Regions from separate parts of the Pseudoxanthomonas sp. G3 genome, predicted to be linked through region 1. Evidence: predicted binding sites of a transcription regulator. Region 1 holds the regulator's gene; the other holds the start of a gene.
The links. The regulator FliA, encoded in region 1, starts transcription of late flagellar genes. The targets are predictions, from matches to a motif close to TAAAGTTTNNCNNNCNNNGGCCGATAA.

Region 1 (15,203 bases):
CGGCGGCCAGCGCATTGACCATCAGCAGGCCGAGCGTGGGCGGGCAATCGAAGAGCACATAGTCGTAGGCGGTGCCAGCGCGCGCCAGCGCGTTGGACAGCGCCAGGCCGAGGCCAGGCTGGGTCGCGCTGCGGCGCTCCAGCGTCGCCAGCGGCGTTTGCGCGGCGACGAAGGCCAGGTTCTCGATTTCGGTGGCGCGCGCCAGGCGCACCAGTTCCGGCGGGTTCTCGTCGAACAGCTCCAACACACCCGAGGGCTGCGGGTCCGCCGGGACGCCGAAGGCCCGCGTCAGCGACGCATGCGGGTCCAGATCCACCAGCAGCACGCGATAGCCGCGCATGGCCAGCCCGCGCCCGAGGGCGAGGGTGGTCGTGGTCTTGCCAACACCGCCTTTCTGGTTGGCGATCGCCCACACGCGCATCACTGGACTCCTTCATGGACCTGGGGCGCCGGCGGCGCCCCGGTCATGGGCGTCGCGGCGTTCGTCGGCAGCGGCGGCAGCGAGATCACTGACGGCGGCGCGACGGCTTCACGCTGGGCATGCAATTCCGGTGCCGGACCGCCCGGGCTGGCCAGGATGATCAGCAGCACGCGACGGTTGGCGTTGCGGCCTTCGGCCGTGGCGTTGTCGGCGATGGGGCGGAACTCCCCGTAGCCGATCATGGCCAGCCGTTCCGGCGGAATTCCGTCGCGGACGAACAGGTGCACCACGCTCGCGGCGCGCGAGGAGGACAGCTCCCAGTTGGACGGGAACTGCGCCGTCCGGATCGGCCGGTCGTCGGTGTAGCCCTCCACGCGGACCGAATTGGGCACGCCGGCCAGCACCGCGCCCAGCTTGCCGACGGTCTCCTGCGCCTGCGGGTCCAGCGTGGCCGAGCCGGTGGCGAACAGGATGTCGCTGTTGATCTGCACTTCCAGCCAGAGGGTGGAGCGCTTGATGGTGACCAGCTTCTCGTCGATCAGTGGCGCCAGCGCGCGCTCCAGATCGTCGGCGATGCGCTTGAGCTCGCTCTGGGCGTTCTGCAGGCCCTTGGCGTCCAGCGACATGTTCATCTGCGAGGCCATCGCCGCCAGCAGGGTGACGTTGGGCGAGGGCGACGGGGCGGAAGGACCCTGCTTGGCGCCGGACTTGATCGGCGAGGGGCGGTCGAAGTCGGCGCCCTGCAGTTGGTGATTGCCGACCTGCACCGGATTGATCGTGCGCGGCGCACCGCCGAAGGCGGCGGTCAGCGCATCGGCCATCACCCGGTACTTGCCTTCGTTGATGGTGGAGATGGCGTACATCACCACGAAGAAGGCGAGCAGCAGGGTCATGAGGTCGGCGTACGGGATCGCCCAGGCCTCATGGTTGGCGTGCTCCTCGTGCTTGTGCCGGCGTGCCATCGTTGCGCCCGCTCAGTGCAGGAAGCCGGCCAGCTTGGCCTCGATGTTGCGCGGGTTCTCGCCCTGCGCGATGGCGATCAGGCCTTCGATGATCATTTCCTGCTCGCGGCTGCGGCCGCCGATCACGCTCTTCAGCTTGCTGGCGATGGGCAGGAAGAACAGGTTGGCCGAGGCGATGCCGTAGATCGTGGCGGTGAACGCGGCAGCGATGCCGTGGCCCAGCTTGCTCGGATCGGCGAGGTTCTTCATCACCGCGATCAGGCCGAACACGGCGCCGATGATGCCCAGCGTGGGCGCGTAGATGCCCATCGCCTCGAACACCTTCGCGGCCGCCAGGTCCTGGTGTTCCTGGCCGTTGAGGTCGATTTCCATCATGTGCCGGATCGATTCCGGCTCCACGCCGTCGACCAGCATCTGCAGCCCCTTCTTCAGGAATGGGTCGTCCTGCTGGTTGACCAGCGGCTCCAGGCCCAACAGGCCCTGCTTGCGGGCGATGTTGCTCCAGTCGACGATCTCGGCGATCAGCGCCTCTCCGTCGTTGCCCGGCGGACGGATCACCCAGCGGACGATGGCAACGGCGCGCTTGAACACCGGCGGCGGCGTGTGCACCAGGATCGCGGCGATGGTGCCCAGGATCACGATGACGAACGCCGCCGAGGACCACAGCGATGAGACGCCTGCGCCCTTGAGGATGCTGCCACCGACCAGCGCGACCAGCGCCAGGATGAGTCCGATGAGGCTGAAGATATCCATGTAGCGATCTATCGGCCCGGTTCAGGTGGACTTGAGCCGCGATCCCTGTAGGAGCGACGTGAGTCGCGACCGGGGTCACACCCGAATCTCTCTTTTGGGAGCGACGTAAGTCGCGATGGCCGCGAGACGGAGTGGGACAGGGTCCGGATGTCTGAAGGAAAGAGCTCGCGACTTACGTCGCTCCCATAAAAGCCTCGCTCCGACAAAAGCCCGGTTCCCACAACAGCCCGGCCCGCTATGCCGTCGCGCGCAGACCGTCCACGTCGAGGATCAGTGCCATGCGGCCATCGCCGATCAGGGTGGCGCCGGCGTAGCCCGGCAGGCCGCGCACGGCGCGCGGCAGGGGCTTGATGACCACTTCCTCGCGTCCGCGGACCTGGTCGACGACCAGGCCGAAGCGTTGGTCGCCCATCTGCAGCACCACGATGGTGAGCAGGGCGGCGGCGGCGGGTTCCACCCGCAGCCAGTCGCGCAGGTCGACCAGCGGCAACGTGTGCGACTGGCGATCCAGCACGGCGCGGCCGTCGAACCAGCGCAGGCTGGCGGCGGGCGCGTGCAGCACTTCCATCACACGCGCCAGCGGCAGCGCGTAGACCGGCTCGCCGGCCTGGACCAGCAGCGTGGGCAGGATGGCCAGCGTCAGCGGTACGCGGATGACGAAGCGGCTGCCGCGGCCCACGTCGGAATGGATGGTGATCTGGCCGCTGAGTTCGCGAATGCGCGACTGCACCACGTCCATGCCCACGCCGCGGCCGGAAATGTCGGTGACTTCGGCCTTGGTCGAGAAGCCCGGCAGGAAGATCAGTTGCAGGCATTCGTCGTGGGACAGGCGTGCGGCGGCTTCGGGATCGATCAGGCCCTTCTCCAGCGCCTTGACGCGCAGCCGCTCGGGGTCGATGCCGGCGCCGTCGTCGCGGATCTCGATGGTGACGAAATCGCCTTCCTGCTGCGCCGACAGTCGCACGTGGCCCTGGCGTGGCTTGCCGCTGGCGTCGCGCAGCGACGGCACTTCGATGCCGTGGTCGATGGCATTGCGCACCAGGTGCACCAGCGGATCGGCCAGGGCCTCCACCAGGTTGCGGTCCAGTTCGGTGTCGGCACCGACCAGTTCCAGGTCGACTTCCTTCTGCAGCTGGCGGGCGACATCGCGCGCCACTTTCGGGAACCGCGAAAACACTTTGCCGACCGGCTGCATGCGCGTGCGCATGACGGCGTTCTGCAGGCGTGCGGTGGCGATGTCCAGGCTGCTCACGGCGCGGTCGAGTTCCTCGTCGCGAATGCGCGCGCGCAGGGTCTTCAAGCGGTTGCGCGACAGCACCAGTTCGCCGACCAGGTTGACGATGGCGTCCAGGCGTTTGGTATCGACGCGGATGGTCTGCTCGGCCTCGCCGCCGGCTTTCGCGGCCGGCTTCGCGGCGGGCGCCGGTTTGGGCGCGGCCGGCGCGGGGCGCGGCGCAGCGACGGGCGCGGCGGTGGCCACCTGGGTCGGCGCGGCGTCGCCGTGCAACTGGTCGAGTAGTGCTTCGAATTCGTCGTCGGTGATCAGGTCGCCGGCGGCGGGGGCGGATGCCACGGCCGCGGCGGGCGCTGCGACTGGCGCGCCGCCGTGTACGTCGAACTGGTCGATCAGCGACTGCGGCGCGTGGGGCGGGTCCTCGCCCGCGCCGATCGCGTCCAGCATCTGCTGCAGGTAGTCGAGCGACTGCTGCGCGGCGTCGAAGTGGTGCGATTCGAGGGTCGCCTGGCCGGCGCGCACCAGTCCCAGGGTTTCTTCTGCCGCGTGGCAGAGGTTGACCATGGCCTGGATGCCGAGGAAGCCCGCGCCGCCTTTGAGTGTGTGGAAGCCGCGGAAGACCGCGTTGAGCTGATCGCTGTCGGAGGGGTCCTGTTCCAGCGTGACCAGCTGTTCGCCCAGGCGGTCGAGGATTTCCTGCGCTTCGATCAGGAAGTCGGCGGCGATTTCGGGCGTGACGGCGGACATGGACGGGCGGGTTACCGTAACGGTCGATCAGCGGGTGGGATGGGCCAGGCGAGGCGCGGCCGTGCGGCGCGCGGTGAGGCGCCGGGCGATCGCGTCGCAGGCCAGCAGCAGCCCGACGAACAGCAGGAGGAGAGGATGGCGATGGACGGAACGGTGGCGCATGGCAGTCTCCGGTTCCGCAGCGTCCGGCGGTGGGCTACAGGCCCAGGCCGGAGAGCAGGTCGTCGGCGTCGTCCTGCGAGAACGCGTTGCGGTCTAGACCAGCAACGGCCGGACCGGCGAGTTCTGAAGTCTCTTTCTTCTCCGGCGGCGGCAGACCGAGCGCACCGAAGCCCTCATGCACCCGGCGCACGATGCCGACGACCCGGCGGATGATCTGGCCGGTAAGGTCCTGGTAGCTCTGGGCCAGCGCCATTTCCGACAGGCCCTTGCCGATGCTGTCCACCAGCGCGGCCTGTTCGGCCGACAGGGCGGTGCCCTTGAGCTGGGTGGCGTAGCTACGGCACTGCTCGGCCAAGTCCAAGGTCTTGTGGCTGGCCTGTTCGGTCATCTCGACCACGTGGTCCAGGCGCGAGCAGGCGTCGTCGAGCTCGCCGGCGTCGGTCGGCGGCAGTTCGCCCAGGGTCTGCGCCAGTTCGCGGGCCAGGCGACCCAGGCCCTGCATCATCGGCTGCGTGCGCCAGGCGGCGATGGTGTCCAGTTCGCGGCGCCAGCCGGCTTCGTCGCCCTGTTCCAGGGCGTCGAGCGCGTGCTGCAGCCGCTCCACCAACGCGGCGCGCGCACCGGTGATGTCGGCGACGGCATTCATCAGGCGGCTGCTCCCAGGCGTTCGAAGATCTTGCCCAGCTTCTCTTCCAGCGTCTGCGCGGTGAACGGCTTGATGATGTAGCCGTTCACGCCGTTCTGCGCGGCTTCGATGATCTGCTCGCGCTTGGCTTCGGCGGTGACCATCAGCACGGGCAGGGTCTTGAAACGCTCGTCGGCGCGGATCGCCTTCAGCAGCTCGATGCCGGTCATCCCGGGCATGTTCCAGTCGGTGACCACGAATTCGAAGCTGCCCTGCGACAGCGCCGTCAGCGCGCTGTTGCCATCCTCGGCTTCCGCCGTGTTCGTGTAGCCCAGGTCGTTGAGCAGGTTCTTGATGATGCGGCGCATGGTGGAGAAGTCGTCCACGATCAGGATGCGCATGTTCTTGTTGGTCACGGATGCTCCGGTATTGCGTGGACGGTGGGTCTGGTGGGGATATCGGCCGGGGGCGGGAAAGGTTTAGGGGACCGGATGACGCGGAAGGGCAGCGGATGTGGAGCTGTTACTCACTCCTCACTTCTCACTCCTCTCCACGCGTTGCTCACTCGTCGTCTTCCAACCCGGCATCGGCCTTCTCGAACACCTGCAGGCGGCCGCGCAGGCGGACCATGGCCTGGCCGTGGATCTGGCACACGCGGGACTCGCTGACGCCGAGCACCGCGCCGATTTCCTTCAGGTTGAGTTCCTGCTCGTAGTACATCGAGAGCACCAGCTGTTCGCGCTCGGGCAGGTGGCCGATGGCCTTGACCAGCTGCTGGCGGAACTCGCTGCGCTCCAGGTTCTGCTGCGGCGACGGGCCGCCGGTGCGGGCGGTGTTCGGTTCGCCGTGATCGTCGATATGCGATTCCAGGCTCAGCACCTGGCCGCGCGCGGCGTCTTCCATCAGGCGCAGGTATTCCGGCAGCGGCATCTCCATCGCCGAGGCGACTTCGGTGGCGATGGCGGCGCGGCCGGTGCGCTGTTCGATCTCGCGCACGGTGGCGGCGGCCTGGCGGGCGCGGCGGTGTACCGATCGCGGCACCCAATCGCCGCGGCGGATCTCGTCGATCATCGAACCGCGGATGCGGATCGAGGCGTAGGTTTCGAACGAAGCGCCCTGCTCGGCGTCGTAGCTGCGCGAGGCTTCGATCAGCCCGATCATGCCGGCCTGGATCAGGTCGTCGATCTCCACGCTGGCCGGCAGGCGCGCCGCCAGGTGGTGGGCGATGCGGCGGACGAGGTCGGCGTGCTGGGTGACGCAGTCCGTGGCAGCGCTGCGCTGCACGGCGCGGTACTGGGCGGCGGCGGTGTTCATGCGGCCACCCCGCGCTGGATCAGACGCTCGACGAAGAATTCCACGTTGCCGCGCGCGCCCTGCGGCGGCTGCCAGCGGGCGGCCACGCGGGCGATGTCGGTGATGGCGCGCGCCGACGGGCTGCCCGGGTAGGCCTTCACGACGGCCTGCTGGCGCTGCACGGCACGGCGCAGCCAGTCGTCCTGCGGTACGGCGCCCAGGTAGTGCAGGGCGACATCGCCGAGGAAGCGCTCGCAGACGCGGGCCAGCTTCTCGTACAGCTTCCGGCCCTCGTTGGGGTCGCGGACCATGTTGGCGATGACGTGCACGCGGTCCAGGCCGCGTTCGCGCGCCAGCACCTTGATCAGGGCGTACGCATCGGTAATCGAGGCCGGTTCGTCGCAGACCACGACGACCGTGTCCTGCGCGGCCTGGCAGAAGGTCAGCACGCTGTCGGTGATGCCGGCGGCGGTGTCGACCACCATGACGTCCAGGGCGCGTTGCAGTTCGGAGAACACATTGACCAGGCCGACGTGTTCGGCCGGCGACAGTTCGGCCATGTGGCGGAAACCCGACGAGGCCGGTACCACCATCAGGCCGTCAGGGCCTTCGAGCAGCACGTCTTCGAGCTGGCAGCGGCCGGCGACGAGGTCGGCGAGGGTGAACTTCGGCGACAGGCCGAGCAGCACGTCGACGTTGGCCAGGCCGAGGTCGGCGTCCATCAGCAGGGTGCGCTTGCCCATCTCCGCCAGCGAGATCGCCAGGTTGACGGACACGTTGGTCTTGCCCACGCCGCCCTTGCCGCCGGTGATGGCGATGACGCGCACCGGATGGAACGCGGACGGGATCGGCGGGGTGCTGCGCGGATTGGTCTGCAGCAGGTGGTCAGGCGACATGGGTGGCCTCGGTCGAGCAGGGTTCGTCGGCTTCGCGGCGCAGCTGGTCCAGCCGCAGCACGAGGTGGGCGCTGTTGGCGCGGTGTAGGTCGTCGGGCACGCGCTGGCCATCGGTCACCCAGGCCATCGGCAACCGGTGGTCGACGACCACCGACAGTGCGCTGCCCAGGCGGCCGGTCTCGTCCAGCTTGGTCAGCACCACGCCTTGCGGCTGCACGGTGCTGAAGCGACGGACGACTTCGTCCAGGTCGGAGAAATGGGAGTTGGCCGGCAGGCAGAGCAGCGTCTGCACCTGGCCGGAGGCGCGCAGCCAGTTGAGCTGGCCCACCAGGTTGCGGTCGCGCTGGCCCAGCCCGGCGGTGTCGATCAGCACCAGCTTGTAGTCGCGCAGGCGCTCCAGCACCAGCGCCAGGGTCTGCGCGCTGTCGGCCTCGTGCACGGCGATGCCGAGCTGGCGACCGTAGCCGTGCAGTTGTTCGCGGCCGCCGACACGGACGGTGTCGGTGGTGACCAGGGCCACGTCGCGCGCGTTGTGGCGCTGCGCGAAGCACGCGGCGAGCTTGGCGATGGTGGTGGTCTTGCCGGCGCCGGTCGGGCCGACCAGGGCGATCACGCCGCCGGCTTCCAGCGGATCGATCTCCGTGACCGGCAGCTTCTTCGACAGCAGACCCAGCATCAGGCCGCGGCCGCGGTGGGCTTCGGTGTCGGCGGGAATCTGCAGGGCGATGTCGCGGGTGATGCCGGCGTCGAACCCGTAGTCTTCCATCAGCTCCATCGCCTGCATGCGTACCGGCGAGCCGCGCAGGCGTTCGTCGGTGAGGCGATGCATTTCGCGCTCGATCATTTCGCGCATCGCGGCCAGTTCGCCGCGCATCTGCACCAGTTGCTCGTCGCTTTCGCGGGCGTCGGCGGCGTTGTCGGCCACCACGGTCAGCGTGGGCACGATAACGGCGGCGGGTGCCGGAACGGGTGCGGCGGCCAACGTGCGCGTGGCGGGCAGGGTGGCGATCTTCGGGGCGGGCGCCGGTTCCGGCAGTGCGACCGGCGGGGCGATCGACGGCAACAGCGCGTCGAGGTCCAGGGTCTCGTCGGTCTCGGCACGCACGGCGGTCGGGGCGCGCGGCGGCGCCACCGATGCGGCGATGGGGGCGATGACCGGCGCCGGTTCGTTGGCGGGCGGCTCCGGCAGGCACGCAGCCAGCTTGGCGGCGAAGGATTCGGGTTCGATCAGCTGCGGCGCGATCTCGCGCAGCGGCTGGCTGGGCGTGAAGCGTGGCGGCGCTTCGTTGGCAGCCGCGACGGGCGTGGCGGCGATGGGTGCCGCGGGCGTGCGCGGCACGGCGACCGTGGTGTCAGCGCGCGCGGTGGTTACCTGTGCCGTCGATGCGTGTGCGGTCTGGCGGCGAGCGAAGTAGCTGGCGGCGGCTTCGGCGGGCGACAGGGCCGGCGCGCTCGGTGCCGGTGCCGTGGCATTCGGGTCGATGTTCGTCGCGCGGTTCGGTGCGGCCGGATCGAGCAGCGGATGCAGCGGCGCGGTACCGGTTGCAGGGCGCATGGCGTCCAGCGTGTGCTTCACCAACGCTTCGTCGTAATTGCTGGCGGCGACGATCTCGACGCCGTCCTCGGTGACGCGGTTGGACAGGATCACCGCGTCCGGGCCGTGTTCCTGGCGGACCATGGCGAAGGCGGTGCGCATGTCGGGAGCGACGAAGCGTTTGATTTTCATGTCAGGAGCCGGGATTCGGGATTCGGGAATGGGGATTCGCAGGAGCAGCAGCACATCGTTTTCGGCGATGCAGGTGGGTCCGAGTTGTCGTTTTCATTCGATCGCTCTCCGATAACAGGGAGCCGCTTGTGGCGAATCCCGAATCCCCAATCCCTCATTCCGGCTTTCAGCTGATCGTGCCGACCAACTTCAACCGCTTGTCTTCGGGAACCTCGCTGTAGGCCAGTACCGACAGCGTGGGGACGCTGTGGCGGACCAGGCGGGCGAGGGCGGCGCGGACCGAACCCGGTACCAGCACCACCGCAGGCTCGCTGCGGGCTTCCTGCTTGGTCACCACGTCGGCGAGGCTCTGGTGCAGGCGTTCCGCCAGTCCCGGTTCCAGCGCCGCGCCGGTTCCCTGGGTGCTGTCCTGCAAGACGCGTTCCAGATTCGGCGCCAAGGTGTAGACGGGCAGCTCCGGGGTCATGCCGGAGATCTCCTGCACGATGAAGCGGCCCAATGAGGTGCGCACCGCGGCGGTGAGCGCGGCCGGATCTGCGTTCTGCGGGGCGAACTCCACCAGTGCCTCGACAATGCGGCGCAGCTGGCGGATCGGCACGCGCTCGACCAGCAGGTTCTGCAGCACGCGCACCACGGTGGCCAGCGGCAGCGCCTTGGGCGTGAGATCCTCGACCAGCTTGGGCGCGCTGCGGCCCAGCTGGGACAGCAGCTGCTGCACTTCCTCGTGGCCGAGCAGTTCCGGGGCGTGTTCGCGCACCAGGTGCGACAGGTGGGTGGCCATGACGGTGGCCGGATCGACCACGGTGTAGCCCAGCGACTCGGCGGTGGCCTTCTGGTGCGACTGGATCCAGACCGCGTCCAGGCCGAACGCCGGATCCTTGCCGGGAATGCCGTCGATGGTGCCGAAGGCGCCGCCCGGGTCCAGGGCCAGTTCGCGGTCCGGGTGGATCTCGGCCGTGGCCACCGGCACGCCGTGCACCAGCAGGCGATAGCCGTTGGACGGCAGTTCGAGGTTGTCGCGGATGTGCACCGGCGGGATCAGGAAACCCAGGTCCTGGGTCAGCTTGCGGCGCACCGCCTTGATGCGCGACATCAGCTCCCCGCCCTGGTTCTTGTCCACCAGCGGGATCAGCCGGTAGCCCACTTCCAGGCCCAGCGGATCGACCGGGCGCAGCTCGTCCCAGGTAAGTTCGGCGTTGCGGTCGGGCGCGCCCGGCGCAGGCAGGGCCGCGACATCGCCGCCAGCCGCGTCCGGGCCTTCCTGGGTGCGCTTCCACATCTTCCAGGCCAGGTAGCCGAGGATCGCGGCCAGCGTCAAAAAGGCGACGTTGGGCATACCGGGCACCAGGCCGACCAGGCCCAGTACGCCGGCGGCCACCGCCAGCGCCTTGTGCTGGCCGAAGGCCTGGCCCATCACGGCCTGGCCCATGTCTTCCGAGCGCGAGGCGCGAGTGACCAGCATGGCCACGGCGGAAGAGACCAGCAGCGCCGGCAGCTGCGCCACCAGGCCGTCGCCGATCGACAGCAGGGTGTAGGTGGAGGCCGCATCGGCCGCCGGCATGCCGTGCTGGAACATGCCCACGGCGAAGCCGCCGATGAGGTTGATGAACAGGATCAGGATGCCGGCGATGGCGTCGCCGCGGATGAATTTGTTGGCACCGTCCATCGAGCCGTAGAAGTCGGCTTCCGCGCGGACTTCTTCGCGGCGGGCCTTGGCTTCCTCACGGGTCAGGATGCCGGCGTTGAGGTCGGCGTCGATCGCCATCTGCTTGCCGGGCATCGCGTCCAGGATGAAGCGCGCCGAGACCTCGGCGATGCGCCCCGCACCCTTGGTGATGACCACGAAGTTGATGATGGTCAGGATCGCGAAGACCACGATGCCGACCGCGTAATTGCCGCCCACGACGAATTCGCCGAAGGCCGCGATGACCTTGCCGGCAGCCTCGTGGCCGTCCTGGCCGTTGAGCAGGATCACGCGGGTGGACGCCACGTTCAGCGCCAGGCGCAGCATCGTGGTCATCAGCAGGACGATCGGGAAGATGGTGAAATCCAGCGGCCGCTTCACGTAGATCACGGCCAGCAGCACCACCAGCGAAATGGCGATGTTGAAGCTGAAAAGCGCGTCCAGCACCGCCGGCGCCAGCGGCACGACCACCATCGCGAGCAAGGCCAGCACGACCAGGGGCGCGCCCAGGCCATTCTTCAGCATGTCCATCCAGCGCAGGCCGCCGGTCGCCGGTTGCGCGCTCATGCCTTGCCTCCGTGCTCATCGACGTCCACGGCCGGCATGTCCGGGTGCGGCGCATCGCCTACACGCCAGGCACGCAGCTGGTACACGTAGGAGAGGATCTGGGCGACGGCGGCGTACAGTCTCACGGGGATCTCCCGGCCAAGCTGACCTTCGCGATACAAGGCGCGTGCCAAAGGCGGTGCGGACACGATGGCGATGCGGTGGGCGTCGGCCACTTCGCGGATGCGCAGGGCCAGTTCGTCCACGCCCTTGGCCACGACGCGGGGGGCGCCCATCTGGCCGGCCTCGTATTTCAGCGCGACGGCGTAGTGGGTCGGGTTGACGACGATGACGTCGGCGGTGGGGACGTCTTCCATCATCCGGCGCTGCGACAGCTGGTGCTGCATCTGGCGGATGCGGCCCTTCACTTCCGGGCTGCCCTCGCTTTCCTTCATCTCCTGGCGCAGCTCTTCGCGGGTCATTTTCAGCTTCCGCAGCCAGTTCCACTTCTGGTACGGCGCATCGATGGCGGCCAGCAGGATCAGGCCGCCGGTGGTGGCCAGCAGCAGGGTGCTGGTGAAGCCCAGGCCGCTGCGGACGGCCTGCTCCAGCGGCATCGTCAGCAGTTCGCGCAGGGGGTTCAGGCCCAGCTTCAGGCAGATCGCCGCCGCGCCACCGATCAGGGCCACGCGCAGCAGCGATTTCAGCAGCTCGGCCACGCTCTCGGCACCGTACAGGCGCTTCAGACCCTGGGCCGGGCTGAGTCGCTTGAAATCGGGCATCAGCGCTTTCTGCGAGAACTGGAAGCCGCTCATCGCGATCGGCGCGGCCAGGCCGGCCAGCACGCAGATGCCGGCCACCGGCGCGACGACCGCCAGCAGCTTCAGCAGCAACAGGCCGACGTAGCCGAACAACTGGTCCGGCTGGCGCATCAGGGCCGGGTCGGGCGTCAGCGCGATCTTCATCCAGCCCAGCGTGTTGCGTGCCAGGGATGGCCCCATCGCGGTGATCGCCAGCACGCCCGCCCCGAACACGGCCGCCGTCGCCAGCTCGCGCGAGCGCGGGATGTTGCCCTGTTCGCGGGCTTCGCGGCGGCGTTTTTCGGTAGGAAGTTCTGTGCGTTCGCCGCTTTCGTCCTGCTCAGACATGGCGCGTTTCCGACGGGGTCGGGCATGTCGGTGCAAGACCCGTTCCAGTCGATTGGCGCGCGGCGCCGTGGAATTGTCTAACGCGACCGCGGGCGGCTAGCATGTCCGCCGATGCTCCGCTTCCTGCGCCGCCGCCATTCCGCCTTGCTCCGCCTGCCTGCGCTGGCGCTGCTACTGTTGGCGGTGCTGGCCAACCCGGTGTTCGCCTCGCTGGGCGACCTGCACGAACTGGGCAACGGCGGCGATCACCTGCATGCGGTCAGCGACCACGGCGATGCCGCCGCGGCGCATGACCATGCCGACGGTGACGCAGGCGAAGGCGATCTGCTGCATGCGCTGATGCATGCCAGCCACTGCTGCGGCCACCTGACCGCCATCGTGCCGGCCGCGTTCGCCGTGCCCGGTATGCCGCCGGCGTCCACGGCACCGCTGGCCGATCCCGTCCCCGTGCCGTCCTCGCGGCCGGCGTCGCTGCTGCGTCCTCCGATCGTCGCGTGATGTCCGTGCCGGGCTGAGTTCCTTCGCCCGGCGTTCGATCACCGACTTCCCGGAGATTTCCCCATGTGGTTGCGACTGGCGGCATTGGCCGCCTTCGCGATCGCGCCGTGCGTGCACGCGCAGGCGCCATCGCCCGCTGTTTCATCTGAATCCCTGACGCTCGACGACGCCATCGCCCGGGTCGCCCGCGTCCATCCCGACCTTCGCCTGATCGACGCCCGCCGCGGCGTGTTGCAGGCGGAGTACGACGCCGCCTCACTGCGGCCGGCCCTGCGTGCAGGGCTGGAGATCGAGAACGCCCTCGGCAGCGGCGAGGCGCGTGCTTTCCGCCAAGCCGAAGCGACGCTGACCCTGGCCGGCGTGCTGGAGCGCGGCGGCAAGCTGGACGCGCGGCGCACGCTGGCCCAGGCCCGCATCGATGCGCTCGCCCTGCAGCGCGAGACGCAGCGCCTGGATCTGCTGGCCGATGTCGCGCGCCGGTACCTGGCCGTCGCCGCGGCACGCGCCCAGAGGACGATCGCCGAACAGGACATCGCCCAGCGCCGGCGCACCGTCGCCGCCGCGCGGCAGCGCCTGCAGGCGGGCGCATCGCCCGAGTCGGTCGTGCTTACCGCGCAGGCGGCCCTGGCGCGCGCCGAACTGGCGCTCGCCCGCGCCGAGCAGCAGGACATCGCCGCACGCCAGCACCTGGCCGCGCTGTGGGGCGAACGCGCGCCGCGGTTCGAGATCGCGCCGGCCGATCCGCTGGTGCTACCGGCCATCGCCGATGCGACGGACCTGGTCGCATTGCTGGACGGCACGCCGGAACTGGCCCAGTTCGCCGACGAGCGTCGCCTCCGCGAGGCGCGTGTCCGGTTGGCGCGCAGTGCGTCTTCGCCGGACCTCGACTGGCAGGTTGGCGTGCGGCGCATGCAGGACAGCGGCGACATGGCGCTGGTCGGCGGCGTTTCGTTGCCGTTGGGAAGCGCACGTCGCGCCGGCCCGGAGATCCGCGCCGCGGAAGCCGAACTCGCGGCGTTGGAAATCGAGCGCGAAGCGCGCGACGTAGCGTTGTACTCCACGCTGGCCGACGCGCACGGCCGCTACCGCGTGGCGCAGCTCGATGTCGCGCGCACCCGCACCGATGTGCTGCCGCGCCTGCTGCGTGCCGAACAGGCCGCCGAGCGTGCCTACCGCGGCGGCGCCATCAGCTACCTCGAATGGGCGCAACTGCAGTCAGAGACCACGGCGACCCGCCGCCAGCAATTGGACGCCGCGCTCGACGCGCAGGCGGCCCTGATCGAAATCCAGCGGCTGACCGGCCAGGCGTTCGTCGCCGCCCCTGCCGCCTCACCGGAAGGAACGACCCCATGATCCTGCGTCCCCTGATGAGCGCGCTTGCGCTAGCCCTGTTGCTCGCCGCCTGTGGTGCCGGCCAGGACGATCACACCGAAGACAGCCACGGCCACGAAGGCGACGCGCACGGCGCGGAAGAGTCCGCGCGTGGCGAACACGGTGGGCGCCTATTGGCTCAGGACGGCGTGACCGTCGAACTGGCCATCGCCGAAAGCGGGACGCCGCCGACCTACCGGGCCTGGCTCTACCGCGACGGCAAGCCGCTGCCGGCGACCGCGGGCACGGTCGAGGTGCGCCTCGTCCGCCTGGGCGGCGTCCGCGAGAACCACACGCTCGTGCCGCAGGCCGATGGCAGCCTGCTGGCCAAGACCGTCGTCGGTGAACCGCACTCGTTCGATGTTGACGTGCTCGCCCACGTGGACGGCAAGGCCTTGCGCTGGACTTACGACAGTTACGAAGGCCGCACCACGATCGCCGCGAAGATCGCCGAGGACTCGGGCATCCGCGTCGCGCCCGCGCAAGCCGGCGTGATCGCCGACGAGCACGAGGTACAAGGCCTGCTGACGCCGGTGGAAGGGCGGGTGGCCAACATCGCCGCGCGTTTCCCGGGGCCGATCCGTCGCCTCACCGCCAACGTGGGCGATCGCGTGCAGGCCGGCCAGGCGCTGGCGACGGTGGAAAGCAATCTGAGCCTGACGACGTACCCGGTCACGACGCCGATCAGCGGCGTCGTGCTGGCGCGCAACGCCAGCGTGGGCAGCGTGGCGACCGAAGGCGCGACGCTGTTCGAGGTCGCCGACCTGTCCTCGCTGTGGGTGGATCTGCACGTGTTCGGCGCTGATGCGCAGCACATCGTGCCGGGCGTGCCGGTGACGGTGACGCGCCTGAGCGATGGCGCCACGGCGCAAACCACGCTCGAGCGTGTGCTGCCCGGCACCGCGACCGCGAGCCAGAGCACGGTCGCGCGCGCCACGCTGGCGAACGCCGACGGCCTGTGGCGGCCCGGCTCCGCGGTGAAGGCGCGGATCACGGTGGAACAGCAGCCGGCCGCGCTAGTGGTGCCGGTGGCGGCGCTGCAGACGTTCCGCGACTGGACCGTGGTGTTCGTGCGCGTCGGCGAGACGTACGAGATCCGTCCGATCGAACTGGGCAAGCGAGATGCCGAACGCGTCG
Region 2 (15,203 bases), 240 kb from region 1:
GCCCGTGCGCAGTTCGCCCGTGAGGAGGTGGCTCTGCGCCCAGGTGAACTCGCTCCGCGTCGACGACACCACATACTTCGGCTTCGCCTCCAGCTTCCGCGCCCACTCGCGCGTCGCCGGGGGCGCCTCCACCTCGCCGCGTGCCACCTTCGGCCAGTAGCCTTCCATCATTTCGTAGGTGACGCGGCCCCATAGCATGGCGCCATGCTCGTCCATGAGCCGGGTGAAGAACGCGTGCGTTTCTTCATCGGCGATGCCCTCTTCGTGGTCCACGCAGCCGTCGAGGGTGAGGTTGAGGCTGAAGGTCAGAAGTCCCATGGCGGCGAATGTCTCATGGCGGATGACAGGAGTATGCCGATGTGCGGATGGGGTCGACGCCCACCCGATGAAGAAGCGCGTGCCGCTGCGTCCTGCATCAACGCGGCGGCTGGATGGCGGGCGCATGCTGCGCCAACAGCTCCACGACCCAGTCGATGAACACCCGCAGCTTGCGGCTGACGTGCCGGCTGGGCGGGAACGCGAGGTACATCGGCATCGGCTCGATCCGCCAGTCTTCGAACAGCGGCACCAGCGCACCCCGCGCCAGCGGCTCGCGCGCCATGTAGGTGGGAAGCCACAGCACGCCGAGCCCGGCGATGCCGGCCGCCAGATAGGCATTGCCGTCATCCACCGACAGCACGTGACGGCCCTGCACGCGCACCTCTTCTTCGCCGCGCCGCATCGGCGACATCAGCGGGTTGCCGGTACGCGCACTGCGATAGCCGATGACGCGATGCGCGGCGTCTTCCAGTGCCTGCGGATGCGCCGGCCTCCCCACGCGTGCCAGATAGGACGGCGCGGCGTACACCCCCAGCGCGAGGTCGGCCACGTGACGTGCGCGCAGCGAGTCATCGGTGAGGACGCCGCCACGGATCACGCAGTCCACGTTCTCGTCGATCAGGTCCACCTTGCGATCGCTGGCGCCGAGGTCGAGCTGGATATCGGGATAGCGCGCATGGAAATCGGGCAATGCCGGCACGAGCACGTGGCTGGCCAACGGTGCGGGCACATCCACGCGCAGCCGTCCGCGCGGTGCTTCGGAGGCCGCGGACAGGCTGGTCTCTGCATCGTCCAGGTCGGCCAGCAGGCGCACGACGCGCTCGTAATACGCGGCGCCGTCGGCGGTGACGTTGACCTTGCGCGTGGTGCGGTGGAGCAGCTTCACCCGCAGGTGCGTCTCCAACTGCTGCACCAGTTGCGTCACCCGGGTCTTGCTGGCCTGCAGCGTGTCGGCCGCCTTGGTGAAGCTGCCGGTCTCGACCACGCGGACGAAGGCCTGCATCGCGTCGATACGGTCCATGCGAACTCCAAGGCAGCGGGGATTGTTTGGATTCTACAAACAGTGATCCCGCGATCCGCGTGTTTATCCCCCGGGGAGCGCTGCCTAGAGTGCTCGCCATGTCCCGGGGCCTCACGGCCCCACCCACTTGAGGAGTACTCCCATGGCATCCCGCGACGCCGTCTTTCCCGCCGGTCGGCACGACCTCTACGCCCACTACACCTACTCCGCCGCGATCCGCTCCGGCGACCTGCTGTTCGTCTCCGGCCAGGTCGGCAGCCGCAGCGACGGCTCCCCCGAGCCGGATTTCGAAGCCCAGGTCCGCCTGGCGTTCGCCAACCTGGAGGCCACCCTGAAGGCGGGCGGTTGCACGCTCGATGACATCGTCGACGTGACGACGTTCCATACCGACCCCGAGCGCCAGTTCGACACCGTCATGAAGGTCAAGGGCGAGGTCTTCCCGGCTCAGCCTTATCCCAACTGGACCGCGATCGGCGTGAACTGGCTGGCCGGCTTCGACTTCGAGATCAAGGTGATCGCGCGAATTCCGGGGTGAGCCCCGCGCCCGTCTGATGGCATCGCGCACGCTGGTACGCTGGCGGCGAGCGACGCCGTCGACGCCCCGCGCTAGGCTGGCCATCCGACCGATGCCATCCGCGTCCGGGATCTCCCATGCCCTCTCCCTCCGACCCCTACACGCCCATCAACTGCGAGTTCCATGATGTGCTCGAAGCGACGGCGACGCGCCGTGCGACGACGCTGATCCGGTTCGTCGACGATGACGGCAAGGCGCACGAGCGGGACACCCGCATCGTCACCCTGTCGGCCCGTGACGGCATCGAGTACGCCGAACTCGGCACGGGGGAACGCGTCCGGCTCGACCGGTTGGTGGCGGTCGACGGCGTCTCGCTCGCCGACTTCCCACCGACAGGCTGATGCGTGTCCGCAGCGTGCGGGCGTGACTCGCACGCGCAGCCTCACGCCGGTAGCGGGCGGCGCAGCGGCGCGCGGCCAGTACGGAACTGCGCGACGGCTTTGCGCAGTGCTCCTGCCTGCACCTGCAGGCTCCCGGCGGCAGCGGCAGCCTCTTCCACCAGCGCGGCGTTCTGCTGGGTGGTTTCATCCATCTGGGTGATGGTCTGGTTGACCTGTTCGATGCCCGTGCTCTGTTCCTGCGAAGCGGCGGAGATCTCCGCCATGATATCGGTCACGCGCTGCACCGAGGCGACGATCTCGCTCATGGTCGTGCCGGCCTGCTGCACCAGGGCCGAGCCGTCGGCCACCTTGTCCACCGAGGTTTCGATCAGGCCCTTGATCTCCTTGGCGGCGTTCGCGCTGCGCTGGGCCAGCGTGCGGACCTCGCTAGCGACCACGGCGAAGCCGCGGCCCTGTTCGCCCGCACGCGCGGCTTCCACCGCCGCGTTGAGCGCCAGGATGTTGGTCTGGAAGGCGATGCCATCGATGACGGAGATGATCTCGGCGATCTTCTTCGAGGACTGTTCGATGTCGGTCATGGTGGTGACGACCTTGCCGACCACTTCGCCGCCTTGCGAGGCGACGCCCGCGGCGCCGATGGCGAGCTGGTTGGCCTGTCGGGCCGATTCGGCGTTCTGACGCACGGTGGAAGTCAGTTCCTCCATCGAAGCGGCCGTTTCTTCCAGATTCGCCGCCTGCTGCTCAGTACGGCGCGACAGATCGGAATTACCCGAGGCGATCTCGCCGGCGGCGGTGTTGATCGAGGTGGACGCATCCTGGATGCGACCGACGATGTCGGTCAGCTGCGCGACGGTGGCGTTGGCATCGTCGCGCATGCGCCCGAACACGCCGTGGAAGTCGCCTTCCATCCGCGCGGTCAGGTCGCCTTGCGACAGCGCGGCCAAGAGGCCCTGCAGCGCCGACAAGTTGTACTGGAAGGCATCCAGCAGGCGATTGGTGCTGCCTGCCAGCGTCAATACGAAGCCCTGCTTGTCCTCCAACGGAACGCGACCAGCGAGATCACCACGCGCTGCCGCATCCACCACGGCGGCGATCTCGCGCTCCACCAACATCTCGACGGCACGGCTGCGCCATTCGACGGTGGCGCCGATGCGTGCGCCCTCGACTACTACGCTGTTGATGGTCCATTGATAGCACACGCCACCATGCTCGACTTCTTCCTCGAACGCCGACTCGCCGGTCGCCAAGCGCCGTTGGGCTTCGGAAAACGCCGCATGCAGCTGCGTGGCGGGATGGCCAACCATCGCCGCCGCGTCCGGCAACACAGCCATCAGGGAACGGTTGGCATAGGCGAGCGCACCCTCGGCGTCGAGCATCATCAAGCCGGTCTTCGCGCAATCCAGCGCCTGGCGGGCACGCTCGTTTTCGCGTGCTGCGGCGCGTTCGGCCTCTATGCGAGTACGCAGGCGGGCCTGCATGTGGCTCAGCGTCGCGGCGAGACGGCCGATCTCATCGTGCGGGTTGTGCACCGTCAGCACGGTGTCCAACCGATCTTCGGCGATATCGCCGGCGAAGCGCAACGTATCTTCGATCGGCCGGCGCACCGCACGAAGCACCATCAGGAGGGTCATGATCACCGCTGCGGACACCAGCAGCCAGGTCAGCATGAAGAAGGCGTCGATCCAGCGTCCCTGGGACCGTTGCTGCGCACGCGCTTTCGCCAACGCATCGGCCTGGGCCTGCTGCAGTGCGTCCAGCGCGGGGGTGATGCCGGCTGCGATGTCCTCGAGCGACTGGGCTTCGACATCCAGCCCGATGCGCGCGGCGGTGTACGCCAGCAAGGCACCCTGGTAGGCGTCCATGTCGGCACGTAACGCGTCCTGCATCTCCAGCGACAGGCGCGAGGCGGTCAGTGCCAGATCGAACGGCAACTTCTCCTCGCTGACGCGATCGGTGTGTGCCGCGTCGCCGGTCAGCAGGAACTGGCTCTCGAACCGCCGCATGCGCTGCACGTGGCCAATCAGCGCTGGGTTGCCTGCGTCGTCGATGCGCCGCTCGAGTGCAGTGGCCGCTGCATCCAGCTGAGCGAGCAGTCCGGATTCGCCCTGCCCCATCTCGTCCACGCGCGCATTGAGCGAGGCGATGCCTTCACCGAACTGCGCAATCTGGGCGGCAACGGCCTTCAACGCAGGCGGGCGCGGACCGTCGGCGACGGTGCCGGCTTCCGCGGCAAGCGTGCTCGACAAACGTCGCTGCGCGGACTGCAGGGCAGCACGATGCTCGTCGGACAAGCTGCGCGCATAGGCCGTCTGCAATCGGCGCGCCTCGGCGACCTGCTGGGCGAGCGCGCCTGCGAGCACCGCACGTGCCTGATAGCCGGCGAACGTGTCGCCGGCGCGCTCTGCGCCTACACTGGCGCGCCAGTACGCCAGTGCGATCACCAGCAGGCCGAGACCGGACACCAGCAGGCTGGCCTGGATCTTGCCGGCCAGACTCATACGAGCGAGCTGCGTGGAGGGAAGAAGGCGCAGGCTGCGTGCAGCAGCATCGTACGCGCGATGAAGGACCGACTTCAGGGATGCGGGGAAGGCCATGGGCGTATTCCGGACAGAATGACGCATCGATATCGGCCGCTTCCGCCAGGACTTTAATGTCCTTGGTCGCCACGCGTGCGGCGTTCCGGGATGAAGGTGTTGTACGCGGCGTGCGCTACAGCACGATGACGGCGGCAACTGACACGCCACTGTCATGCGATCGCGCTAGCGTCCCGGCCCCATGCTCGCCTGCCCCGCCCCCGCCCCGATGTCCGCTGTGCTGGACGCTGCCCTGAGTCCGGGCGGATTGCGCGCGGTGTACCAGCCCATCGTCCATCTGGAAGACCAGCGTGTCGTCGCGCACGAAGGCCTGATGCGGCACGCACACGGGACGATGACGCCGCTGCAGTTGCTGGACTTGGCACGCGTTACCGGACGCCTGGGCGAACTGGAGACGCAGGCCGCGCGCATGCTGGTGCGCAGCTTCGATTTCGAACGCGGCGGGCGCCTGCTGGTCAACCTGAGCGCGCATGCAATCCTGCAGGATGCGTTTCGCCCGCAGCAGATCATCGAGGGACTGCGGTCGGCGGGACGGGACCTGAGCCGCTTCGTCATCGAGATCACCGAACGCGACATCGTCGAGGACGTGGGCCGCCTGGCCGATGCACTGGGTTACCTTCGCGCAGCCGGCATCCGCATTGCGCTGGACGACTTCGGTAACGGGCATTCCAACTTCGAGCTATGGCACGAGCTGGGGCCCGAGTACGTCAAGATCGATCGCTATCTGGTCCACGAGATCGCAGAGAGCCCCGGACGGCTCAGTATCGTGCGTGCGCTGGTGCAGGTGGCCGAGAGTCTGGGTTCCGACCTGATCGCCGAAGGCGTTGAGCGCACGCAGGATTTGGCGATCATCCGGGATCTGGGTATCCGTTACGCGCAGGGGTACCTGCTGGGTCGCCCGGCCGAACGGGCAACCGATGCCGTCCCGGAAGACCTCCGCCTGGCGTCACCCGAGAAACTGCCGGTATGGCCGCGTAGCGGGCGTCGCTCGACCTTCCCCAAGGTCACCGCCGCACACCTGCTGATCGAGGCACCGTCGATCACCGACAGCGCCAGCAACTTCGATGCCGAGCAGGTCTTCCGCCAACACCCTGACCTGCAGGCCCTGCCGGTCGTGGACGGCAAAGGGCTTCCGCTCGGACTCATCAACCGCCGGGTGTTCAATGAGCGCATGGCCGTGCCCTTCGCCCGCGAGCTGTTGGGACGCAAGCCTTGCGTCCAGCTGATGCATGCCTCGCCCATCATGGCGGACGTGGCGCAGAGCGTGGATGCGATGTCGGAGATCCTGCTGGGCGAAGACCAGCGCTATCTCTCGGATGGCTTCATCATCACCCGCGAGGGTCGTTACGCCGGCGTGGGCACCGGTGAGGCGCTGGTCCGGCGCGTCACGGAACTGCGCATCGAAGCCGCGCGCTACGCCAACCCGCTCACCTTGCTGCCGGGCAATATTCCCATTGCCGAGCACATCACGCGGTTGATCGACGCGCAGCAGCCGTTCAGGGCGGCGTATTGCGACCTCAACCACTTCAAGCCGTACAACGACCAGTACGGCTACTTCCGAGGCGACCGCATGATCCGCCTGGTAGCGTCGACGCTCCTGCGACATGCTGAACCGCAATGGGATTTCGTCGGCCATGTGGGCGGCGACGATTTCGTGGTGCTTTTCCAGAGCGACGACTGGGAGCGCCGATGCCGCGAGATGGTCGCTGAATTCAACGCCGCCGGCCGCGCTCTGTTCGACGACGATGACCTCGCGCGCGGTGTCCTGGAAGGCGAAGACCGTGCTGGCCGCTACACCACCTTCCCATTGACCACGCTCACCATCGGCGTGGCCCAGGTCAATCCCCATCGCTTCTGCACCGCCGAGGAAGTCGCCTCGCAGGCCGCCGCGGCCAAACGGGTGGCCAAGCGGCTGTCGGTGGGCCTGCACGTGCTGGATGCGGCGTCGCCCCCGCACGACTGACTGTCGCGACCGATCCGGGGCCCGCGCGCCTAGCGTTTGCTGATTCCTTTCGTTTTCTTGCCCAAAGCTACGGGCAGCCCCAATGGCCGATCAGCCCGCGCTATCTTTGGCCCATGACAGAGACCCTGCTGGCCGCCGTGCGGCGCTTTGCCGACCTGCGCGCTGACGCCGATGGCGTTGCGCGCACGCCGTTGAAGGGCGTCACCGTGATCCGCGCCCTGCACCCAGGCGAATTGCAGTACGCCATTTCGCGCCCGCTGGTGGCGCTGATCGTGCAGGGGCGCAAGCGGGTTTCGATGGGCAGCCGCACGATCGAGCTGGCTGCCGGCGATTCGATGCTGATCACGGCCGACATTCCCACCGTCAGCCAGATCACCCACGCGAGCGCCGGCACGCCCTATTACTCGGTGGTGATCGATCTGGAACCCAGCCTCATCGAAGGTCTGGTCACCCAGGTGACCGCACACGCGACGGCGCCGTCCGACACGCTGCAGGTCGAACCGACCGACCGCGAAGTGGCGGACACCGCCAGCCGCATGCTGCACTTGCTGGAGCAGCCGAACGCCTTGCGCATCCTGGGCGACCAGTACCTGCGCGAGATCCATTACTGGCTGCTGGCGGGCCGCCACGGCGGCGCCATCCGTACCCTGGGTGCGGTGGACGGCAGCCTGCAACGGGTGGCGCGGGCCGTGGCCGTCATCCGCTCGGAATATGCGCAGCCGCTGCGCATCGAGAAGCTGGCCGAGGTGGCCGGCATGAGCGCCTCCACGTTCCACCAGCATTTCCGCGCGGTCACATCGCTGTCCCCACTGCAGTTCCAGAAGCAGCTGCGCCTGATCGAAGCCCGCAGGATGATGCTGTCGGAAGGAAAATCGTCCAGCAACGCGGCCTATGCCGTGGGCTACGAAAGCGTCCCGCAGTTCACGCGCGAGTATGGACGCCTGTTCGGCGCACCGCCGGCCCGCGACATCCGATCCGCCCAGGCGCGGGTCCAGACGATGGCGTGACGCCGGCGCCGGTCGATCGTATCGGCCGGGTCGCAGGAATAGGCAAAGATGTCCCCGCTTCCCGCAACTTCGTCGGGGCCTTGCGCAGGACAGTACTGACTCCCCAACCCACCTGGAGTTCAGTATGAGCACGATTACTTTGGTGACCGGTTCCAGCCGCGGCCTGGGCCGCAACACCGCCTTGAGCGTGGCCCGCAGCGGCGGCGACGTCATCGTCACCTACCATTCCCGCGCCGCCGAAGCCGAGGCCGTCGTCGCCGAGATCCTGGCCATGGGCCGCAAGTCCGCCGCCCTCCCGCTCGACGTCGGCAATGTGGCCACCTTCCCGGGCTTCGTGGATCGCCTGCGCGACGTTCTTGTCTCTACCTGGCAGCGCACGAGCTTCGATCACTTGGTCAACAACGCCGGCCACGGCGAAATGGCCACGATCGCGGAGACGACCGAAGCGCAGTTCGACCATCTGATCAACGTGCATTTCAAGGGCGTCTTCTTCCTCACCCAGGCCCTGTTGCCGCTGATCGCCGATGGCGGGCGCATCGTCAACCTCTCCACGGGACTGACCCGCGTGTCGTATCCGGGGTTCTCGGCCTACGCCGCGGCCAAGGGTGCCATCGAGATCCTGACCGTCTATCTGGCCAAGGAACTGGGCAGCCGCGGCATCACCGCGAACGTGGTGGCACCCGGCGCGATCGAGACCGACTTCCTCGGCGGCGCCGTGCGCGACATGCCCGACCTGAACAAGGTCTTCGCCGAGATGATCGCGCTGGGCCGCGTCGGCGTGCCCGACGACATCGGGCCGATGATCGCCGGCCTGCTCGGCCCCGAGAATCGCTGGGTTACCGCACAGCGCATCGAAGTATCGGGCGGACAGGTCATCTGATGTCAGCCGCCGGGCCCGCGATCGCGGGCCCGGTCTCCCTTTCCCGACGTGCTCGAAGGAGAATCATCATGAGATTCCATGAAGGCCCACGCCTGTCCACGTTGCTCGGCGAAAGCGAACAACGCGCGATGCGAGCGGTGTCGACACGCGCGCTGCAGGAGGTATCGGGCAAGCTTCCTCTCCCGCCTTGGCGCCCTGTCAGCAACACAACCTCACGCGCTGACGAGGCGCTCCGGATCATTCGGGGAGGATGACGTCGGTACCGCCGAGCAGGTGCAATGCCCGTCGTCTGTTCTGCCGTTCCGCCAACCACTCTCCAGCGCGCCACGTGCCCGTTTCGTCACCGACGGGCCCGGTTTCGTCGCATCGCTCTTCCCCGCCACGGCCTTGCGTGCAAAGCTTCCCGCGCCCTCCACGGACCGGACCAACATGAGACTGCTGCTGGGATTCCTGCTGACGGCACTCGCCCTCCCCTCCTTCGCCCAGACAAAGGATCTCCGCGTCCCCGCAGGCCTGCAGGGCGGCCAGGTCGAGGCGGCAATGACCACGCTGGCGCGCGATGCGCTGGCGGTCTATCGCGACGAGGATCCCCAGCGCGACTTCGCGACACGGTTCCGCCTGCAGCTCGTCGCCGGCCAGTACGCGCAGGCGGTCGACAGCATCCTGGCATTGCGGACGCTGCGTGGCGATGCCCCGTCGCAACCTCCGCAGTTCCTGCAATACGAGATCCACGCGCGCGCTAAGACGGTGCAGGCGCAGCATGGGATGGCGTACGCGCAGGCGTGGCGACAGGTCTTCGCCGAGCGTTTTGGCTCACTGGACGACCGGACGGCATTGCAGGCGGAGTTCTCGTTCGGCACGTCGCTTGCTCGGGTACGGGGCGAGCTTGATGCGGCCTTGGCCAAGGTTGCGGGCCGGTCACGGCTGCCACTGCCCGAGGCCATCGACCTGGTCCGCGCCTATCAGGTGTACGCGGCCTATGCCGCATTCCAGCCCCTGTTCGCCGGCGCGCTGCAGGAGGACGATGCGCGTCGCTACGTCATCGATCGCGACGCCCTGCTGACCACGCCTGAGGGCGCGCGGATCGCCGCCCTCATCGTGCGTCCGGCGAAAGCACCGCCGCTGCCCACGCTGCTCCAGTTCACCATCTACGCCAATGATGACGTGGCATGGGGCGATGCCAAGACGATGGCCGCGCACGGCTACGCCGGCGCGGTCGCTTACAGCCGTGGCAAGGGCCGCAGCCCCGACGCGATCGCCCCCTTCGTCCACGACGGCCGCGATGCGGCCGCGGTGATCGCCTGGATCGCCGCGCAGGCGTGGAGCGATGGCCAGGTGGGCATGTTCGGCGGCAGCTACAACAGCTTCGCGCAGTGGGCCGCGGCGAAGTACCGACCGCCCGCGCTGAAGGCGATCGCCACGTCGGCGTCGGCGGCGCCCGGCATCGACATCCCGATGGAAGGCAGCGTCTTCCTCAATTTCATGTACCCGTGGCCGCTGTACACCGCGAGCAGCCGCTGGCTGGACGATGCGCGCTACGGCGACAGCGCGCGTTGGGCGAAGCTAGACCATGACGCCTACGCCAGCGGTCGAGCGTACCGCGAGCGATCCGCCCTCGATGGCAGTGCGAACCCGGTCTTCGCCGAATGGCTGCGCCATCCCGCCTACGACGGCTACTGGCAGGCGATGATCCCGCAGGGCGAGGACTATGCAGGCATCGATATTCCGGTGCTCGCCACGACGGGTTACTTCGATGGCGGACAGGCCGGCGTGCTGCATTATCTGCGCGAGCATCTTCGACACCGCCCGGACGCCGACCACACGCTGGTGATCGGGCCTTACGAACACATCACCATGCAGACGGGCGTACCGCCGAACGTGCAAGGCTATGTGCCGGATGCCGCCGCGCGCATCAACCTGCAGGCGCTGCGGTTGGCGTGGTTCGACCATGTATTGAAGGGCTCGCCGAAACCGGAGCTGCTGGCAGGACGCGTGAACTGGCAGGCCATGGGCACCGATGCCTGGCGTCACGCGGACACGCTGGACTCCATGGCCACGCGCACGCAGGCGTTGTGCCTGGCCCCGGGCGCATCGCCGGATGTCTACACGCTGTCGGCGCAGCCGCGAGCCGGGGTCGTTGCCCGCCAGCGCGTGGATTTCGGCGATCGCAGTGACGCCGGATGGACACCGCCCCAGCAAGTGGTCAACACCCGCTTGGACCCGACGTTGGGTCTGGCCTTCGTGGGCGAGCCACAGGCGCAAGACATGGAACTCGCCGGTCCTTTCGGCGGGGTGCTGGATTTCACCGTCAACAAGCACGACGTGGACCTGGCGATCGGTGTGTACGAACTGAGCGCCGAAGGCCAGTACCTCGACCTCGCCTGGTGGCTGCAGCGTGCGAGCTACGGCGAGAATCGCCGCAAGCGCCGCCTGTTGCAGCCCGGCGCGCCGCATCGCCTGGTCGTGAAGGACACGCGCCTGCTCGGGCGCAAGCTGGCGGCGGGCAGCCGGCTGGTGGTCACGCTCGGCGTCATCAAGCAGCCCGATCGTCAACTCAACCTCGGCAGTGGCAAGGATCCATCGGACGAAGTGCTTGCCGACGCGGGTGAGCCGCTCGAGATCCAGTGGCACGGCAGCAGCTGCCTGACGTTCGGCCTGCGCGACTGACCGGCGCGGTCCGCGTGGCGCATCCGCTTCAGCCCGACTGAACCAGCTTCCATCGCCATGAGGGCCGTTTCGTCGCAAGCCGGTTGTCCGCAGCGGCGACGCGGCGCGAGGATCCGGGTGTGCCGGTTGTCGGCGCCCGCCCAAGGAGCCTTCATGAAGACCCTCGTCGCGCTTGTCGCCTGGTGCATCCTGTTCGTGCTGTGCTGGCCGCTGGCCCTGCTGGTGCTGGTGCTGTGGCCAGTGGTGTGGCTGGTGTCGCTGCCCTTCCGGTTGGTGGGCGTCACGTTCTCCGCGTTGTTCGCCTTCCTACATGCGCTGCTGATGCTGCCGGCGCGCCTGTTGGGTGCGCGCCCGCGCTTGGCGGCCACGCCGGCATGACCGCCATGCGCACTCCACGGACGCTGGTGTTGAAGCGCGCGATGCCCACGCTGGTGGGCCTCGTGCTGTTGGCCTTCGCTGGCCGCACCGGCGCCGCGGCACCGGCCGAACGTTCGCAGGACGACCTGACGCGCACGGTGGCCGCACTGGATGCGGCCGTGTTCGATGCGTTCAACCACTGCGAGGACCCGGCGCAGCTGGCGCGCCATGCGGACTACTTCGATGCGGCGGTGGAGTTCTATCACGACAACGGCGGCGTCACCTGGACGCGCGAAGAGATGATCGGCCGCACGCGCGAGAACGTCTGCGGCAAGTACCAGCGTCGCCTGGTGCCGGGCTCGCTGAAGGTGTATCCGATCCGCGGCTACGGCACGATCGCGCAGGGCGAACACACGTTCTGCACGACCGGCGGCAACGACTGCGGTGGCATGGCCGACTTCACCATGGTCTGGCGCGAGCAGGAAGGTCGTTGGCAGATCACCCGGGTGCTGAGCTACGGCCATCGGCCTGCCCCGCCCGCGCCCTGACGCGCCGCGACTTCGCACTGGCTTCACACACGGCCTCTCGCCCGCCCACGCCCGGCATGGACGCTAGGCCTGCACTCCTGCAGGCTGACGGAACTTGACGATGGCGAGCATGCCGCTTCCCTCCACCACGACCCACTGGATCCGCCGGCTGCGCCCCCTCGCCTGGGGCGGCGCCGTTGCGCTGTTGATCGCCCCCTGGGTGGCGATGCGGTTCACGTCCGACGTGGCCTGGACGGGATCGGACTTCGCCCTGTTCGGCGCCATGTTGCTCACCGGCTGCGTCGCTTTCGAGATCGCGGCGCGCGGCGCGGGCGCCGGCGTATCTCGTCGCGAGCGTGATCGCGCTGGGCGCCGCGTTCCTGCTGGTGTGGGCGAACCTGGCCGTCGGGATCGTCGGCGAACCCGCACACCCGGCGAACCTGGCCTTCATGGCGATCCCACTGGCCGGCATCGCGGGCGCCCTGCTCGCCCGCCGGCAGCCCCGCGGCATGGCCGTCACCCTGGTCGTGATGGCGGGCCTGCAGGTCGTGGCAGCCGGGTTGGCGCTTGGGACCACGGTGCAGGCACCGCGCGGATTCCTGCTGGGTTTCACCGCCGCGTATGTCGCGGTGTGGCTGCTGTGCGCGGCCCTGTTCCGCAAGGCGGCCGACGCAACGCCGCGATAGGCGGCATCAGCGCGGCTTGCTGTGCCACAGCGCGTTGACGATCACCCAGCGACCGTCGAAGCGGCCCATGTGGAAATGATCGACGAACCACGGTGTTTCCAGGCGCACCGCGGCGGTCTCGGCGGTGACATCGAGGACGCGGCAGCTCCGGTTCCACTGCTCCTTCGGCGTCTTCAATACGCCCTGGCGGGTCAGCTCCACCAGTTCGTCCTTCGACATCCGGCGCAGGCCCAGCCGCTCGTAAGGCGTGTCGCCGACCACGGCGCGCTTGGCCAGGTCCGGATGCAGCGCGCGCGACACCCGCGCCGGGTCGCCTTCGAGCTGGCCATCGATGTAGTCCAGGCAGGTAGCCTCGATCGCGGCCAGGGTAGCGGCATCGGCGGTGGGGGCCGGCGTCGCGGCAGCGGCCGCCGCCATGACCAGGGAAAGCAACGACATGCGGAACTCCTTCGCGTTTGTTCGGGGGATGGCCTTCGGGTCTGCCCGGTCACGGGAATGACGCGGCGGGCGGGCCATGCTGGCGCAAGCACCCGCCGCGTCCACGTGCCGGAAGTTGGTCGACCGCCGTCGTCTTTCAGCCGCCGGACATGCCGCCGTCGGGCGCTTCTTCGATGGCGCGCACCTCGCACTCGATGTCCCACTCATCCCCGTGCACCTGCAGGAAGCGGCGCGTATGGGCGATCGCGTCCTCCAGCGAATCGGCCTTGAGGATGGCGAAGCCGCCGATGACCTCCTTGGCCTCGGTGAACGGGCCATCGGTCACCCGGATCTCGCCGAAGCGCGAGCGCACGCGCGCGCCCTGCGCACTGGGCATCAGCCCGGCGGTGTCGAGCAGCACGCCGGCGGCGGACATCTCGCCGATCAGTGCCATCATCTCGGTCATCAGGCGTTCGCTGGGTTGCTGGCCGGTGGTCTCGTCGACCCGGATCATCGAAAGGAACCGCATGGTCTGCCTCCTGAGGCATGGGAACTGCTCCAGCGACGCGCGACGGCGGCGGGAATCGACATTCCGGCGGTGGATCAGGGCAGCCAGAGTTTCTCGAGTTCGCGGAAACCCCAGCTGGCCGGGGACTCGACGCTGACGATGCGCTCGCGGTCGCCGGCGGTGGCCAGGTCGACGTCCGTCATGAGCAGATGGGTGCGCGACTTGGTCGAATAGAACACGCGCACGCGCGGGGCCAGCAGGGTGGCCGGATTCTGTTCGACCACCACCGCCAGGCGGTCGCTGGACAGACGCACGAGGGCGCCGATGGGATAGATGCCCACGCTGCGCACGAAGGCTTTCAGCAGCGTCTGGTCGAAGTGGCCCTGCCAGCTGGCCATGCGGCGCAGCGACTCGGCCGGATCCCAGCCGGCCTTGTACGGACGGTTGGAGGTGATGGCGTCGTACACGTCGCAGATCGCGCTCATCCGTGTCAGCAACGGCAGTTCGGCGCCGGAGAGCCGCTGCGGATAGCCCGCGCCGTTGAATTTTTCGTGGTGGTGGCGGGCGATGTGCAGGATCGCCTCCTGGGCGATTCCGCCCTCGCGCAACAGACGTTCGCCATGCACGGGGTGCTGACGGACGATGGCGAATTCCTCTTCGGTCAGCTTGCCGGGCTTGTTGAGCACGTCCTGGGGCAGCAAGGCCTTGCCCATGTCGTGCAGCAGGCCGCCCAGGGCGGCTTCGCGCACCTGGTCTTCGTGCAGCTCCAACTGGCGCGCCAGCATCGCCATCAGCGCGCCCACGGCGACCGAGTGCAGGTAGGTGTAGTCGTCGGCGTCCTTCAGCCGGGCCACGCTGACCAGCGCGGTCGGATGGCGTTCGACCGAGCCGGTGATTTCGTCCAGCAGCGGCAGCACGTGCTGGGCGTCCACGCCCTGCCCCAGCCTCACCTCCCGGAACATCGCCTCCACCGCCTCGCGGCCGTCGTCGCAGATCCGGCGGGCCCGGGCGAGTTCGGCGCCGAGACCCGCATTGCCGTCGGGCACGACCACGCGGCGGCGCTCGAGCACCGGATCGGCTGCAGGCGGGGCCGAGAGGGTCGCCGGCTCCGCGATGCCGTCGGCCCCCTCCGTGTCCAGCTCGACCTCGACCTCGCTGCGTGCCAGATCCACGATCACCTGCTCGACCCCGCTGTCCTGCAGTTCGGACAGCCGCGTCTCGTCCAGCAGGAACGAGGTCCGCCAGAACGGATGCTGCATCCACGGCCCGACCAGCTTCTGGACGAACATCCCGGGGCGCAGGTCGGCGACGTCGAGGGTCCTCAGCATGCATGTCTCCGGCGG

Region 2: the regulator FliA is predicted to act here: its motif matches at 4,878-4,904, upstream of AC23D6_RS12035 (methyl-accepting chemotaxis protein).

What each region holds. Positions count from the first base shown of each region.
Region 1 is NZ_CM172805.1:2,292,110-2,307,312, reverse strand. It holds gene AC23D6_RS10975 (ParA family protein) at 1-421, opposite strand, end outside; gene motD (flagellar motor protein MotD) at 421-1,383, opposite strand; gene AC23D6_RS10965 (flagellar motor protein) at 1,396-2,136, opposite strand; gene AC23D6_RS10960 (chemotaxis protein CheA) at 2,372-4,117, opposite strand; gene AC23D6_RS10955 (hypothetical protein) at 4,145-4,279, opposite strand; gene AC23D6_RS10950 (protein phosphatase CheZ) at 4,314-4,925, opposite strand; gene cheY (chemotaxis response regulator CheY) at 4,925-5,305, opposite strand; gene AC23D6_RS10940 (RNA polymerase sigma factor FliA) at 5,466-6,218, opposite strand; gene AC23D6_RS10935 (MinD/ParA family protein) at 6,215-7,093, opposite strand; gene flhF (flagellar biosynthesis GTPase FlhF) at 7,083-8,819, opposite strand; gene flhA (flagellar biosynthesis protein FlhA) at 8,986-11,070, opposite strand; gene flhB (flagellar biosynthesis protein FlhB) at 11,067-12,197, opposite strand; gene AC23D6_RS10915 (hypothetical protein) at 12,309-12,695, shown strand; gene AC23D6_RS10910 (TolC family protein) at 12,759-14,048, shown strand; gene AC23D6_RS10905 (efflux RND transporter periplasmic adaptor subunit) at 14,045-15,203, shown strand, end outside.
Region 2 is NZ_CM172805.1:2,536,829-2,552,031, forward strand. It holds gene AC23D6_RS12015 (dihydrofolate reductase family protein) at 1-318, opposite strand, end outside; gene AC23D6_RS12020 (LysR family transcriptional regulator) at 416-1,339, opposite strand; gene AC23D6_RS12025 (RidA family protein) at 1,482-1,874, shown strand; gene AC23D6_RS12030 (hypothetical protein) at 1,991-2,254, shown strand; gene AC23D6_RS12035 (methyl-accepting chemotaxis protein) at 2,296-4,848, opposite strand; gene AC23D6_RS12040 (EAL domain-containing protein) at 5,057-6,811, shown strand; gene AC23D6_RS12045 (AraC family transcriptional regulator) at 6,925-7,818, shown strand; gene AC23D6_RS12050 (SDR family oxidoreductase) at 7,943-8,698, shown strand; gene AC23D6_RS12055 (CocE/NonD family hydrolase) at 9,128-11,365, shown strand; gene AC23D6_RS12060 (hypothetical protein) at 11,519-11,743, shown strand; gene AC23D6_RS12065 (nuclear transport factor 2 family protein) at 11,749-12,270, shown strand; gene AC23D6_RS12070 (hypothetical protein) at 12,334-12,534, opposite strand; gene AC23D6_RS12075 (hypothetical protein) at 12,606-12,935, shown strand; gene AC23D6_RS12080 (nuclear transport factor 2 family protein) at 12,942-13,373, opposite strand; gene AC23D6_RS12085 (YciI family protein) at 13,510-13,881, opposite strand; gene AC23D6_RS12090 (cyclic di-GMP phosphodiesterase) at 13,956-15,188, opposite strand.